4 regions of the Arthrobacter sp. R4-81 genome follow, and region 1 is predicted to be linked to each of the others. Evidence: riboswitches for the same ligand, from Rfam matches in the RefSeq annotation. Region 1 holds a riboswitch; each other region holds the start of a gene.
What was found. Region 1 has a riboswitch for cyclic di-AMP ahead of M1E05_RS17255 (M23 family metallopeptidase). Riboswitches for the same ligand answer to the same signal wherever they lie in the genome.

Region 1 (3,201 bases):
GCGGCCGGCTTGTCGGTGGTGGCAGTCAGCTCGATTGCCGGTTCCTCGGACTGTGCCTGGACAGTCTCGATCTTCGGCGCTGCTTCGGTGGTCACGGACGGACGCTCAAAAACGACCTTGGCGGTCGGCTCCGCGGTTACCGCGATCTGAGTGGACTGTGAGCCTGATTCCGCGGTGGCGGCAACTCCAGGATTGCCCTCCGCCGCACTGGCTGGCAGGCCGGCAGCAAGAATGAGCCCTGAAGCAGCTGCAATGACAGCAGCTTGGCGACCAACGGTTCCCGCGTTGTTAGCAACGGCTTTAGATACGGAACCCAAGGGGTTCATGCGCACCGATTGAGCACGGTGGCGCGCAGCATTGTGGCGTGAAGACACGAAAGTAGCCTCTCCCAATGCCTACGAGGTGAGCTGTCGGATTCGGATGGGAGTCACCCGGCCACTTGGCTTCCTGAGAAGCTTCGCGACTTAACCCCAAGGTCTTCTTTCGAAGACCAAAATTGGTTCCCCCGCCTCTGCCAGACGATGTAATGCGAACGGACCTTGAGCGGTGGCAGAGTTAGGCAATCCACTCAAGAGCGCCAACTTCGGAAAAGTTGGCGTGGTTTAGACGGTACAGGACTTTGGATTGAATGTCACATTCAGGTCACGGCATGTCACAGAAATGTGAGAGTAATCCATCATCTAAATCAGAGCCAGCCCATGGGGTCGACAACTTCGCCGTTGACCATTACTTCGAAGTGGAGGTGGCAGCCGGTTGACGCGCCTGTGGTCCCGCTCAGGGCCACAGTGTCGCCCCGGGTTACTGTCTGGCCCACCTGGACATCGGACGAGGACAAGTGGTTGTACGTGGTTTCGAGCCCGTTACCGTGATCGATGACCACGCGGTTTCCGCCTCCGAAGGGATGCCAGCCGGCAAAAGTGACCGTGCCGCTGGCTGCTGCATGGACGGCGGTACCGCACTGGGCAGCGAAGTCCTGGCCGCGGTGGAATTCTCCGTAGCCGCCGGTGATGGGGCTGACGCGGTAGCCGAAGGGGGAGGCAGTTATGAGCGAATTCAGTGGGGCCCCAAGGCTTCCGGCAGACGCTGCCCGGCTGACGCTGCCGGCGGACTGCGCGCTGAGGAGTTGCTTGAGCTTGCCGTCGGGATCACCGGTGGTGGAAACGGTGGTGCGGCTGAAATCAACCTTTGCGCCCGCAGCTGCGGAGACTTCAGGCTGGACAGAGGCGGAAAGGGCAGCACCCGTGGAGCCGACGCCGCCGGTGGCTGCCAGGGGGCTTGTGGCCGGAACCGTGACTGTGAGGATCAAGCCTGTGGCTGCCAGGGCGATGCCTGCCTTTTGCCCTACACCACTGGCGCCGGCGAATTCTGTGACCTGACGAAAAGGGCTGCGTTTGCGGCGTGCATCCCGGTGCGGGTCCCGGGGACGGCCAGCGGCGGCGACAGCTTCGGATACTTGCAGCTCCAAAGCAGGACCGGTCGCACGGCGACGGCCCCTGGCGTTCTGGGTGGTCAAAGGTCTTCCTCTCTGGATAGCCTGCGAAGTTAGCTGTCGGATTCGGATCAGAGAGTGCAAAGATCCGGTCCGCCACGCAAGCTTTCCGGCACAGAGGAACCCTAAGAGGGACCCTTCGTTGGTGTGCTTGCTGCTGGCGGACTTCACCCCAAGGCTGTTTCTCAACAGCCGGTTGTGGTTCCTCCACCTCTGCCAGTAGGTGACTCGTGCACCTGATCTGCTGGCAGAGCTCGGCTTCAGATCAGGTAACGCTTTAGTATCGGCGCTAGTGCTCAACTATAGGCGATTAAATGGCGCAGTAATAATTTCGTTATATTTGGTCTGCTCCCACGCACACTGTCCCGGGCGGCCGCTGATGAGGGACGGTCAGCTGACCGTAACAAACACGTGAGCCGCAACTTCGGGCGGAAGTTCCAGCGCACCTTCGATGTCCGGCACGCGCACTGAGATGTATTCGCCCACTCGCTCCAGCGAAATGGTTGCCCCGGGCCGGATGCCACCTTCGTCCAACTGAACGAGGAGTTCGGGCTCCACCTGGATCGGTTCGGCAAGCCTGCTGATCCGGACATTGGAGTTGACCCGGTAAGCCGACATTGCCACCAGGAGATTAACTGCCCCGTCGCTGAGGGGCTGCGAGGCTTCCCCGCCCAGTGCAGCGAGCCCGGGGATGGGGTTCCCGTATGGGGACTCCGTTGGATGGTCGAGCATTTCGTAGATCCGACGTTCCACCCGCTCACTCATTACATGCTCCCAGCGGCATGCTTCATCGTGGACGTATGCCCAGTCCAGACCGATCACATCGGCGAGGAGGCGCTCGGCCAGGCGATGCTTGCGCATGACCTCTGTGGCGCGTTTCCGGCCTGTTTCCGTCAGCTCCAGGTGGCGGTCACCCGAAACAACCACAAGCCCGTCCCGCTCCATCCGCCCAATGGTCTGCGAGACAGTGGGCCCCGAATGACGCAGTCGCTCTGCAATGCGGGCACGAAGCGCCACAATGTTTTCTTCTTCAAGCTCCAAAATCGTCCGAAGATACATCTCGGTTGTATCGATCAGATCCGTCATCCAGCTCAGCTCCTCGAGCTCAGTATCTTGCGTCCGTCAGCCGTACCTCATGCCGGACCGTGCCGGCGGTCCCATGGGGCCTCCGCAACGCAGCCCGGCCCCGGTGCTGTACGTCAGGCCAGCTTAACGTATTTTGAACTACTCCGGATAATCACTACCCAACCAAATGAGCGACGGTGTTGGTCATGACCGCAGTGTGACGATCAAATTCCGTCAGTGGGCCCCGTCAGGCAGAATAAACGGGAGTCTTAGTTGCAGCAACCGTTACCTGCCGGGCCATCTCCTACGTCCAAAGTCGAAAATTGGAGCCATTGTGAGCGACACCAGCATCACTATTCCCGCCAACCTCCTACCCAAGGACGGACGGTTCGGTGCCGGCCCTTCCAAGGTCCGTCCGGAGCAGATGGATGCACTGGCCGCGGCTTCGGCAACGCTGCTGGGAACCTCCCACCGCCAGGCACCTGTAAAGAACCTTGTTGGATCCGTCCGTCAAGGCCTGAGCGAGTTCTTCCAGGCCCCGGAAGGCTATGAAGTCATTCTCGGCGTCGGCGGGTCCACTGCATTCTGGGATGTCGCCGCATTCGGGCTGGTGGAACGGAAAGCCCAGCACCTGTCCTTTGGTGAGT
Region 2 (3,201 bases), 140 kb from region 1:
GTCGCTCGCGGGAATACTGCTGATCGGTCTGGTGGGGACAGGGATAATCCGCCGCAACCTGAAACCCCTTGAGCAACTGTCCGATGTGGCCACCCAGGTCTCCCGGTTACCCCTCGACGCCGGCGAAGTGGCACTCGCCGTGCGGGTCCCGCCGTCGAGCGCTCATCCCGGAACTGAAGTAGGCAGGGTTGGCCACGCCCTGAACCTCATGCTGGACAATGTTTCCCGGGCGCTTGAGTCCAGACAAAGGAGCGAGACTAAGGTCCGGCAGTTCGTGGCGGATGCCTCCCACGAACTGCGGACCCCCCTCACCGCGATCCGTGGCTACACCGAGCTGATGAGGATGACGGAAAAGCTGACTCCCGACGGAACGAAATCCCTCGCAAGGGTTCAGAGCCAATCCGAGCGGATGACTGCCCTCGTGGAGGACCTGCTCATGCTGGCCCGTATTGATGAAGGGCAGCAGCTGCGACTCACTGATGTGGATCTTACGCAGCTGCTGGTCGAAACGGTCAGCGATGAGCGGGTGATGGCGCCTGACCGGCATTGGAAGCTGGAGTTGCCGGGAGGTGGCGTAATCGTGCGCGGCGACACCTCGGGATTGCGTCAGGTCCTGATGAACCTTCTTTCGAACGTACGGAAGCACACGCCGCCCGGCACCACGGTGGTGGCTGGTTTGGCGAACTCTGAGGAGGGAAGTGTCGTGATTTCCGTTACTGACGATGGTCCCGGCATCGACCCGGGATTCGTTGACACCGTATTCGCACGTTTTACGCGTGCTGATACCTCGAGAGCCAGCAATCGCGCTGGAGGAAGCAACCGTGAGGATGAGGGATCCAGCGGGCTCGGGTTATCGATCGTCCACTCGATCATGGAGGCGCATGGAGGCAGCGTTGAGGTCGCTTCCCGACCTGGCAGGACCAGATTCTTACTCAGGTTTCGTCCGCAAGGCACCACGCCGCCGTCGTGATCTCTGTTACCAAAACGTGACTTAGGCCTTCAATTCCTGTAGCGTCGTTGGGGTGCGGCTACCGTTCTGGCCGCATTTCCGGTTGGACGCCAAACTCTGCCGCTTCCCGGATACCGCATGACCAGGCAGAGACGGGGGACCCAGAGTCTCCGGGCATTTGCGCAGCATTCCGCCCTTGGGGTGAAGCCGACACGTGATTTTCCGTGCGGCCGGATGACCTCATCCGAACCCGACAGCTAACTCCGTAGGCGTTGAGAGGCAATCATGACTGAACCCTTGGTACAAACGCGCCCTGATAACCATCCGGAGCACAAGAATGCACCGGATCAGCCTTCAAAGCATGGGATCTCAAGGCACCGCGCGGAAAGCTCGAAAACCCCTTTTTCACTCTCCCGGTTCAGTTCAGGCCTGGGCGGCAACGGCTATCGTCTGGCTGTCGTCGCTTCGGCCTGTGCGGTACTGATTGGCGTGGGTGCCGCCGGGCAGGCCTCAGAGCCGGCCACGCCGGCTGCTGCTCCCACGGCGCAAGCTCCCACCACGGCCGACGCCGAATCACGAATCGACTTCGAAAAGTCCCTGGTCAGGGCGGAGGCCGCTCCTTCTCAGGCGCCGGTGGAGCCACAGGCAGCTCCAGCACCTGCCCCGGAGCCCGCACCCGCTCCCGAGCCCGCCCCCGCACCTGTAGCGGTTGACGATCCTGCAGCCGCCCAGGCGTACGCCGCGAGTCAGCTAGGCGCCCATGGATGGGCTGCGGACCAGATGCAGTGCCTCACCACACTGTGGACCAAAGAATCGGACTGGAAGACCACTGCCACAAACCCCAGCAGTGGCGCCTACGGAATCGTCCAGTCGCTTCCCGCCGAGAAGATGGCGAGTGCCGGCGCTGACTACGTGACCAACTTCCGGACCCAGATCAACTGGGGCCTCAACTACATCAAGGAACGCTACGGCTCCCCCTGCGGCGCGTTGAACTTCCATTACGCGAACAACTGGTACTAAACCAACCAAAAGTTCGAAACCGCCGGATTCTCATCGGGCATACTGTGACCATGAAGTTCACCACCACCATCATGGGCAGCGGTAACACAGCCGGAATTGTGGTTCCTGCCGAAATCCTGGAGGCGCTCGGGGCGGGCAAGCGTCCGCCGGTCCTGGTAACACTGAACGGTAAGAGCTACCGCAGCAGCATCGCCGTCATGGGCGGGCAATTCTTGGTCGGTCTGAGCGCCGCTAACAGGGAACTGACCGGGGCTGCAGCCGGAGACACCGTGGAAGTCGGGCTGGAGCTCGACACCCAACCACGCGTCGTCGAGGTCCCCGACGATCTGGCTGCCGCGCTCGCCGCTGAACCTGACGCGCAGGCTTTTTATGCGACCCTGAATTACAGCGCGCAGCGTCGTTATGTGGAACCTGTCGCGAGCGCCAAGCCCGGGGACACACGCTCGCGCCGGATTGCGAAGGCAGTGGAGAACCTCAAAGCCGGAAAGAAATAACGTTCTTCCCATTGGGATCCCGAAGGACTGTGGCGGAGACTGCTGAATAGTCGCGGATGTGCAGGACGCCGTCGGGAAGCTCTCCGGTGTTAGGCCCGACAGCAATGGTGCGGATGCCCGCCGCTACACCGGCCGCGATCCCGGCGGGGGCGTCTTCAAATACCAGGGCATCACCCGGGTCAACCCCAAGGAGCGACGCCGCCAGGAGGTAGCCCTCAGGGTCCGGCTTGCCGCGGGTAACGTCAGCGGCGAAGACTGCAGAGACGGGGATGGTCAGCCCGGCTGCAGCCATTCGCACTTCGGCCAGCCCTCGGAAAGCCGACGTCACCAGCGCCACAGATTCAGCCGGAAGACTGGCCAGCAGCTCCACAGCCCCCTGCACCGGAACGATCCCCCTCGTCTCAGCCAGCTCCATCCGCCCGAGCTCCTCGGTGAGGGCTTCGACGTCGGATCCGGCGGGAGCATAGCGCCGGACGGTATCGATGGCCTGGACCCCGTGCGAGGTCTGCAGGATTTCGGCATAGTCGAGGCCGTAGCGGCCGGCGAATTCGCCCCACACCCGCTCCACGATGCTGGTGGAATCAACCAGGGTGCCGTCCATGTCGAACAGGACACCGCGGGCGGTCAGAGTAGTGCTGTGCAGGCTCATCCGTTATCCGGCGATCCCGTACAACCTGTCGCCGGCATCGCCCAGACCGGGCACGATGTAGGACTTGTCGTTGAGTTTTTCGTCGATGG
Region 3 (3,201 bases), 1.1 Mb from region 1:
GGGTTGTAGTAGGACGTGGCGGCGTATGCCGTGAGGACTCTGGTCTGCAATCCGTGCTTGGCCAGCCTGGCGCTGGCCTGCTGACCGTAAATGCTGAGGACCTGGCGAAGTTCATGGACGGTAGTGATGGGCGTGGAGAAGGACCTGCTGAAAATCAACTGGTCCCTGCCGATCCGCTCCTCCTCCATCGGAATGCATGGTGTGCCCTGAAGCTCCAGGACGGTGCGCATCACCATCACTGAGAAGCGGTCCCGGATCATCACAGGATCTGCCTTTGAAAGGTCAAGGACCGACTGGATTCCCATGGCATTGAGGCGTTTGGTCAGGCGGGAGGCGATGCCCCAGATCTCGATCACCGACAGCCGGGCCATCAGTGTTTCCCGCTGGGCGAGGGGGAGGGAATCCCAGAGGCAAACACCGTTGAAGCCCGGATTGTTCTTGGCCCACTTGTTCGCAAGTTTTGCCAGGGTCTTGGTTCCTGCGATTCCGACGCACACCGGCACGCCTACGTTGCGGCGCACGGCGGCCTTCATCTCCAGTCCAAGCCGAAGGAGCTCATCCGGGGTTCCCTTGACGCCAAGGAAGGCCTCGTCGATGCTGTAGACCTCCAGCCAGGCCGAGAACCTGCTGAGGAGTTCCATCACGCGCGCGCTGATGTCGCCGTACAGCTCATAGTTGCTGGACCTGGCCACCAGGCCCCACTCCTTGACCCGTGGTGCGATCTTGAACCAGGGCTCGCCTACCGGGATGCCCAGTGCCTTGGCCTCGGGTGACCGGGTAACGGCACACCCGTCGTTATTGGAGAGCACAACCAGTGGCCGACCTTCCAGGGATGGGTCAAAGGCACGCTCAGCCGAGGCATAAAAACAGTTCACGTCCACGTGGGCGATCTGCTGCATCCGGTGCATCATTGCCGGCTTAGACATGGTGGAGGCACCTCGTGGCCACGCCCCAAATGATGAGGTCGGACAGTGCTGCAACGCGGATATCCGGGTAGTTCGCACTTTCCGCCTGGAGCAGGACGCCGCTTTGTCTGATGCGGAGGCGTTTGATGGTCAGTTCACCGTCCAGTACGGCGATGACCACGGACCCGTCCTTGGGCTCCAGGGCGCGATCGACGATCAATTCGTCCCCGTCGCTGATGCCCGCCCCCTCCATTGAATTTCCCGAGACCCTCACCACGTACGTGCTGGTGATGTCCTTGATGAGGTGTTCGTTGAGGTCGATCCTGCCGTCAAAGTAGTCCTGCGCTGGCGAGGGGTAGCCTGCAGCCACCGCCACAGGGGAGATGAGAACCGTGAGCAGCGAGCTGCCGGCGGCTATCATACGAGGACCCACAATAATGCCCACAACACACCTTCATTCGAATATATGTTCGATAATTCAGTGTACTGCGAGGTCGGACAAAAAGGCCTATCGCATCCGGATGGTGCAACGTGACTCGCCGCCAACCTTTTCCTGTTACCTAAACGTGACTTTAAGGGAGGGTTTCCTGTACGGTTTGTGCGTGGCCCATCTGGATCGGGCCGCGTCCGGGCTGACGCCGAGCTCTGCCACATCCCGGACTCCCAACACTAAGGCAGAGACGGGGGACCCAGAGTCTTCGGGCCGCTACCCAGCGGCCCGTGGGGTGAAGCCGTCACGTCTAACGTGCCGGCCGGTTGACCTCTTCCGAACCCGACAGCTAACCTCGCAGGCGTTGAGAGGCAACCATCATGTCCCGTTCTTTCGATCAGTCGCGCCCTTTACGCGCCGGACGGCATCGCGCAGAAGCTGCGCCATCCGTCAAAACCCCCAGCCCAACAAACCCCGCCGCGGAAGAGCCGAACCTCGGGACGGCTCCCACGGACCCCGTTTCCACCACCGTGATTCCGGCCGCGCCGATTCCCGCAGAACCTGAGCCCACTGCACCGGTTTCCACCGTCACGCGGCGAAGCAGGGACAGGCGCCCGGCCTTTGAAGTACCCCCTGCCCCCAGGACTGCGCCTGTGACTGAAGCCGCTCCGACGACCGTGCAGGAGAGCTCCGCTCCGGAAACCGCACCCATAGCCGAAGTGCGTCCCGCCCCCGCAGCGACGCGACGGAGCAGGACGGGGCGCGCGGCAGTTGAAAAGCCAACGGTGAGCGCATCGGCCGCCGCTGCAATCGACGCCCAGACGAGCGCACATAGCCCTCAGCTGGCTGCCGTATTCAGTTCCAAGCCCGATGATGTCCTGAAGAAAGCCGTTTCGGTTCGTGTCATGGGTCAAAGGATGGCCGTCGTAGCCGGAGCCTTTGCCGTGCTGCTTGGCGTAGGAGCAGCCAGCCAGGCCACAGAGCTGCCCTTCTTCGGCAAGGAAACTTCCGCCCAGGAGGCCCCCGGCACAACGAACGCGACTCGGGCGACCTCCGGAATACGGCCGACCGCCGGAACCACTACCCCCCGGCCAACCGTCTCGGCCACGTCCCCTGGGACAACCAGCGGCACCCCGGCCCAAGCGGCGGCCGGTGCCGATGTCCCGGCGGCAGCGGATCAACAAGGCACTAGCCTGCCTGGTGTGGGCAGCCTCCCCATGCCGGTGGACGCTCCCACCCTGGCGGCAATAGCGGCTGCCTCCACCGCCGCGGCTCCGCCCGCCTCTGCCACGTCCCCGAACGCCCAGCCTCCGGCCTCTTCCTCGAACCCTCAGCCCGCGCCGGCCTCGCCAACGGCGGCACCGGCTCCTGCGACAACCGCAGCACCAGCACCAGCACCAGCACCAGCACCGACACCGACACCGTCGCAGTCACCGAGTACACTGCTGACGCCAGTTACCGGCTTGCTCGACCCCTTGCTGGGCACGGCCACCGCTACGGCTCCCGCAGCCGTGGACGGCGCTGCGGAAGACGTCGTCGATACCAGCACTTATGCCAGCAGCCGCCTGGCCTCGTACGGATGGGGCACCGAGGAGATGACTGCCCTGAGCACCCTTTGGGACACCTCAGCTGGGTGGCGCGGCAGCCAGGTGGACAGGGGCATGAGCTACATCAAACAACGCTATGGTTCCCCGACCAAAGCCTTGGAATTCCGCGCAGCGAATAACTGGTACTGAGGCCTGCTCCGGGTTTCGTGCCGGCGTCAGGCCCCCACGTACGCTGCCAGATGCTCACCTGTGAGCGTGGAGCGGGCTGCGACAAGGTCAGCGGGAGTGCCTTGGAAGACGATCCGGCCGCCGTCATGGC
Region 4 (3,201 bases), 1.6 Mb from region 1:
GAGCCTGGACAAAAAAAGCGCCGCCAAAAGCGCTGCTGCCACATGGGTGCCCACCATCAGGTCCCCGGAATGTGAGGATGCAGGTCCGGCGGGAACCGCAGGCAACTGCCGGTCCAGGCGCTCATGTCCGTGCTGCGACGAACCCGCGCCAGGCATGGCCGCCGCGAAAAAAGTCAGAGCAAGGTGCAGCAGCTGTTGGATCAGCCCGCAAAACACCAGCAGGGACCAGCCGGAGGCCAGAAGCCGTCCCAACAAGGTAGCGGCCAAACTAATCAGGGCCGTCAGTGCCAGGAGAATCAACGGTCCAGGGTTCTGACCCCCGGAGATCACGTGCGCAAGCGACCCCAGACTGACTGCCGCGGGCCCGGCCAACCACCCATAACGTTGGCTCCGACGCCGGAAGTCTTCTGCCACGGGAATCCCCTACTGTGGTCGATCCACTCACTCATCTGCGCTTGAATCTACTGTGTGCCCATACGATTGTCAGCATGATCAGCCGCGCAGACGTTGAGGAAGCCGCCACCAGAATAGCCGGAAGGGTCCGCCGCACGCCGCTGATCCAACTTGACTCCGGAACGTTCGCGGGCGAGGTGTGGCTCAAGTGCGAGTTCATGCAGCACACAGGAACATTCAAGGTCAGGGGTGCCTTCAACCGCATCCTCGCCTCCCATGAACGGGGAGAGCTGAATCCTGACGTGGGCATCGTCGTCGCCTCCGGTGGGAATGCCGGCCTTGCCAACGCATATGCTGCCCAGCAGCTCGGAGTCCCCGCGTCTGTATATGTCCCGGAGAGCGCACCGGCGGTAAAGGTCAGAAAGCTCGTGGCCAGCGGAGCAAGCGTGATCCAGGGCGGAACCGAATACGCGGAAGCCTACGAGGCCGCCATAAAATATGTGGAAGAGACCGGGGCCGTTTATTGCCACGCCTACGACCAGCCGGAGATCGCCGCAGGGGCCGGCACTGTCGGTTCTGAACTGCTGGAACAACTCGAGGGTGTGGACACTGTTGTGATCGCGGTGGGCGGTGGAGGCCTCATGGCGGGGGTGGCGGCAGCCGTGGAAGGCCGGGCAAAGGTGCTCGCCGTCGAGCCGTACACAGCCCCCACTCTTTCCGCGGCACTCAGGGCAGGAGAGCCTGTTGATGTTGCTGTCTCGGGGATAGCAGCTGACTCCCTGGGAGCACGCCGGATCGGAGAGATCGCCTTCGCCGTGGCGTCCCGTACCGGCGTAGCAAGCCTTCTGGTTTCCGACGACGACATCGTTACCGCTCGCTCTTGGTTGTGGGACCAGTACCGCGTCGTCGTAGAGCATGGCGCCGCGGCTGCCTTCGCCGCCCTCCAGTCCGGTGCCTATGTCCCTTCCGAAGGTGAGCGGGTCGCCGTAGTTCTCTGTGGCTCCAATACAGACCCCGCCACCGTTTAGCACGCATATATAACGCGCCGAAAAGTTTTGTTACCGAAACGTGACTTCTGGCAGAAGTAGAAGTTACTCTCTTGTGGTGCCCCCGGCTCCAGCCGGGGCATTCCCGCGTCAGTATGCCGAACCCTGCCGCTGACGGGGATTCGTCCGCATTTTTCAGCGGCAGGGACGGGGGAACCACGATTCCACTCGGACCTCTTGTCAGGTCCTAGGGGTTAAGTCGCTTCGCCCCGCCCCACGGCGGTGTGGACCGGCCGGGTGAACTCCCATCCGAACCCGACAGCTCACCCCGCAGGCATGGGAGAGGCAAAAACACCATGTCACAAAAGTCCATTTTGGCGCGCCATCGTGCCACCCCTACCGGCTCAACCGTCATGAGCGGGTTGTCGACTTCGGCTAAGTCCCACGCTATAGGGCTGGGCAGGCCGGCCCTCATCATCGCCGCCGTATCAGGCCTTCTTTTCGGTGTCGGGGCTCCCGCCCATGCTGGAGCCCAGGCACCGGATGGCTCCACCGGGGCCACTGCCGCAACCGCTGCCCAGGCAACGGCACCGGTGCAGGCAGCAGCTGTTGCCCCGGCCGCAGGAAAGGTTCACACGGTTGTCTCCGGCGACACTCTCGGAGCCATTTCGGCAAGCTACGGCGTAACCCTGAACTCGGTCCTCGCCGCCAACAACCTGGCGGTGACGTCCATCATCTATCCCGGCAACCAGATCCAGATTCCGGGAGCAGGGTCGGCGGCTGCGCCCACCCTGTCCCTGGCATCTACCTCCATCAAGCCCGTCGCGGCTCCAGCGCCCGCGCCCGCACCGGCTCCTGCGCCTGCGCCTGCTCCCGCGGCCGCCAGCGGCACGGGGGCAGCTTTGCTGGCTGCCGCCTATGGCCAGATTGGCGCCACCCAGGACTGCACCATTCTGGTGGAACGTGCCCTCCGCTCCATCGGCAAGAGCGTAGGTGACCTCGCCCCGACGCAGTTCTTCCAGTACGGAACGGTGGTTGGAACTCCCGCTCCCGGCGACTTGGTGATCAGCTCCGGGCACATCGGGATCTACGCCGGCAACGGACAAGTCGTCAGCAGCGGCATGAACTATGTCAACGCAACACTTGTTCATCCGTTGTCCTGGCTCTCGGGCTACTCATTTGTGCGGGTTGCCTAGTCCGGCCTTCCAGAAGCGCAGGGCAAAGGAAAGCGGCAGGTGCCGGGACAACCGGTATCTGCCGCTTTCTGAGCTTTAGCTGCCTCGCCGTCAGTCACACTTTCAGCGGCAACTCATGAACTTCGTCCGCGCGGTGACCTGTGCGTTCGTGGATCCGCTGGACTGCTTCGGCTGACGGGGCCTCTGAGAGGCAGTAGATGACTCCGTCTTTCGGGTCCGCCCATGCGTTCTTGAAATTGACGTTTTCCTCGGCCTGGATGGCCAGATCAGCTGCATGAGCTGCCTGGAGGTCCTCCCTGGTCAGCCCTTTCATGTTGTGGTGAACATCCATATATTCCGGCATAGTTCCTCTCCTTAGCTACGGTCTGCATGGTTTGCAGTGTGGAGTTAAGGGAGACGCTAGGCCTCTGGCCTCACACGGTCAATAGGCTTGTCGTGGGGAATAATGGGCCAATGCAACCCGATTGGAGTACCCGCATCAGCTGGCCCGATCTGCCGGAACACGTGAGGGCCGGCATCGAAGAGATCCTGGAAACTCCCGTACAGGAATGGAGCAGCCAGCGGGGTGGATTCTCCCCGGGTACTGCCGACAGGGTACGAACCGCTTCGGGTCAGAGGGCCTTTGT

Region 2: it holds a riboswitch for cyclic di-AMP, as region 1 does, so the genes downstream of both, M1E05_RS17850 (aggregation-promoting factor C-terminal-like domain-containing protein) here and M1E05_RS17255 (M23 family metallopeptidase) in region 1, are expected to answer to the same signal.
Region 3: it holds a riboswitch for cyclic di-AMP, as region 1 does, so the genes downstream of both, M1E05_RS02070 (hypothetical protein) here and M1E05_RS17255 (M23 family metallopeptidase) in region 1, are expected to answer to the same signal.
Region 4: it holds a riboswitch for cyclic di-AMP, as region 1 does, so the genes downstream of both, M1E05_RS04265 (LysM peptidoglycan-binding domain-containing protein) here and M1E05_RS17255 (M23 family metallopeptidase) in region 1, are expected to answer to the same signal.

Annotation. Positions count from the first base shown of each region.
Region 1 is NZ_CP096445.1:3,753,408-3,756,608, forward strand. Features, by position in the region: gene M1E05_RS17250 (C40 family peptidase) at 1-374, opposite strand, end outside; cyclic di-AMP (ydaO/yuaA leader) riboswitch at 379-556, opposite strand; gene M1E05_RS17255 (M23 family metallopeptidase) at 686-1,513, opposite strand; cyclic di-AMP (ydaO/yuaA leader) riboswitch at 1,517-1,756, opposite strand; gene M1E05_RS17260 (metal-dependent transcriptional regulator) at 1,880-2,575, opposite strand; gene serC (phosphoserine transaminase) at 2,889-3,201, shown strand, end outside.
Region 2 is NZ_CP096445.1:3,893,698-3,896,898, forward strand. Features, by position in the region: gene M1E05_RS17845 (sensor histidine kinase) at 1-970, shown strand, start outside; cyclic di-AMP (ydaO/yuaA leader) riboswitch at 1,058-1,235, shown strand; gene M1E05_RS17850 (aggregation-promoting factor C-terminal-like domain-containing protein) at 1,235-1,969, shown strand; gene M1E05_RS17855 (YdeI/OmpD-associated family protein) at 2,020-2,463, shown strand; gene M1E05_RS17860 (HAD-IA family hydrolase) at 2,444-3,112, opposite strand; gene upp (uracil phosphoribosyltransferase) at 3,116-3,201, opposite strand, start outside.
Region 3 is NZ_CP096445.1:429,302-432,502, forward strand. Features, by position in the region: gene M1E05_RS02060 (Y-family DNA polymerase) at 1-926, opposite strand, end outside; gene M1E05_RS02065 (LexA family protein) at 919-1,350, opposite strand; cyclic di-AMP (ydaO/yuaA leader) riboswitch at 1,556-1,713, shown strand; gene M1E05_RS02070 (hypothetical protein) at 1,716-3,071, shown strand; gene M1E05_RS02075 (ATP-binding cassette domain-containing protein) at 3,098-3,201, opposite strand, start outside.
Region 4 is NZ_CP096445.1:912,914-916,114, forward strand. Features, by position in the region: gene M1E05_RS04255 (hypothetical protein) at 1-414, opposite strand, end outside; gene M1E05_RS04260 (threonine/serine dehydratase) at 489-1,421, shown strand; cyclic di-AMP (ydaO/yuaA leader) riboswitch at 1,530-1,731, shown strand; gene M1E05_RS04265 (LysM peptidoglycan-binding domain-containing protein) at 1,736-2,575, shown strand; gene M1E05_RS04270 (SCO4226 family nickel-binding protein) at 2,670-2,918, opposite strand; gene M1E05_RS04275 (phosphotransferase) at 3,029-3,201, shown strand, end outside.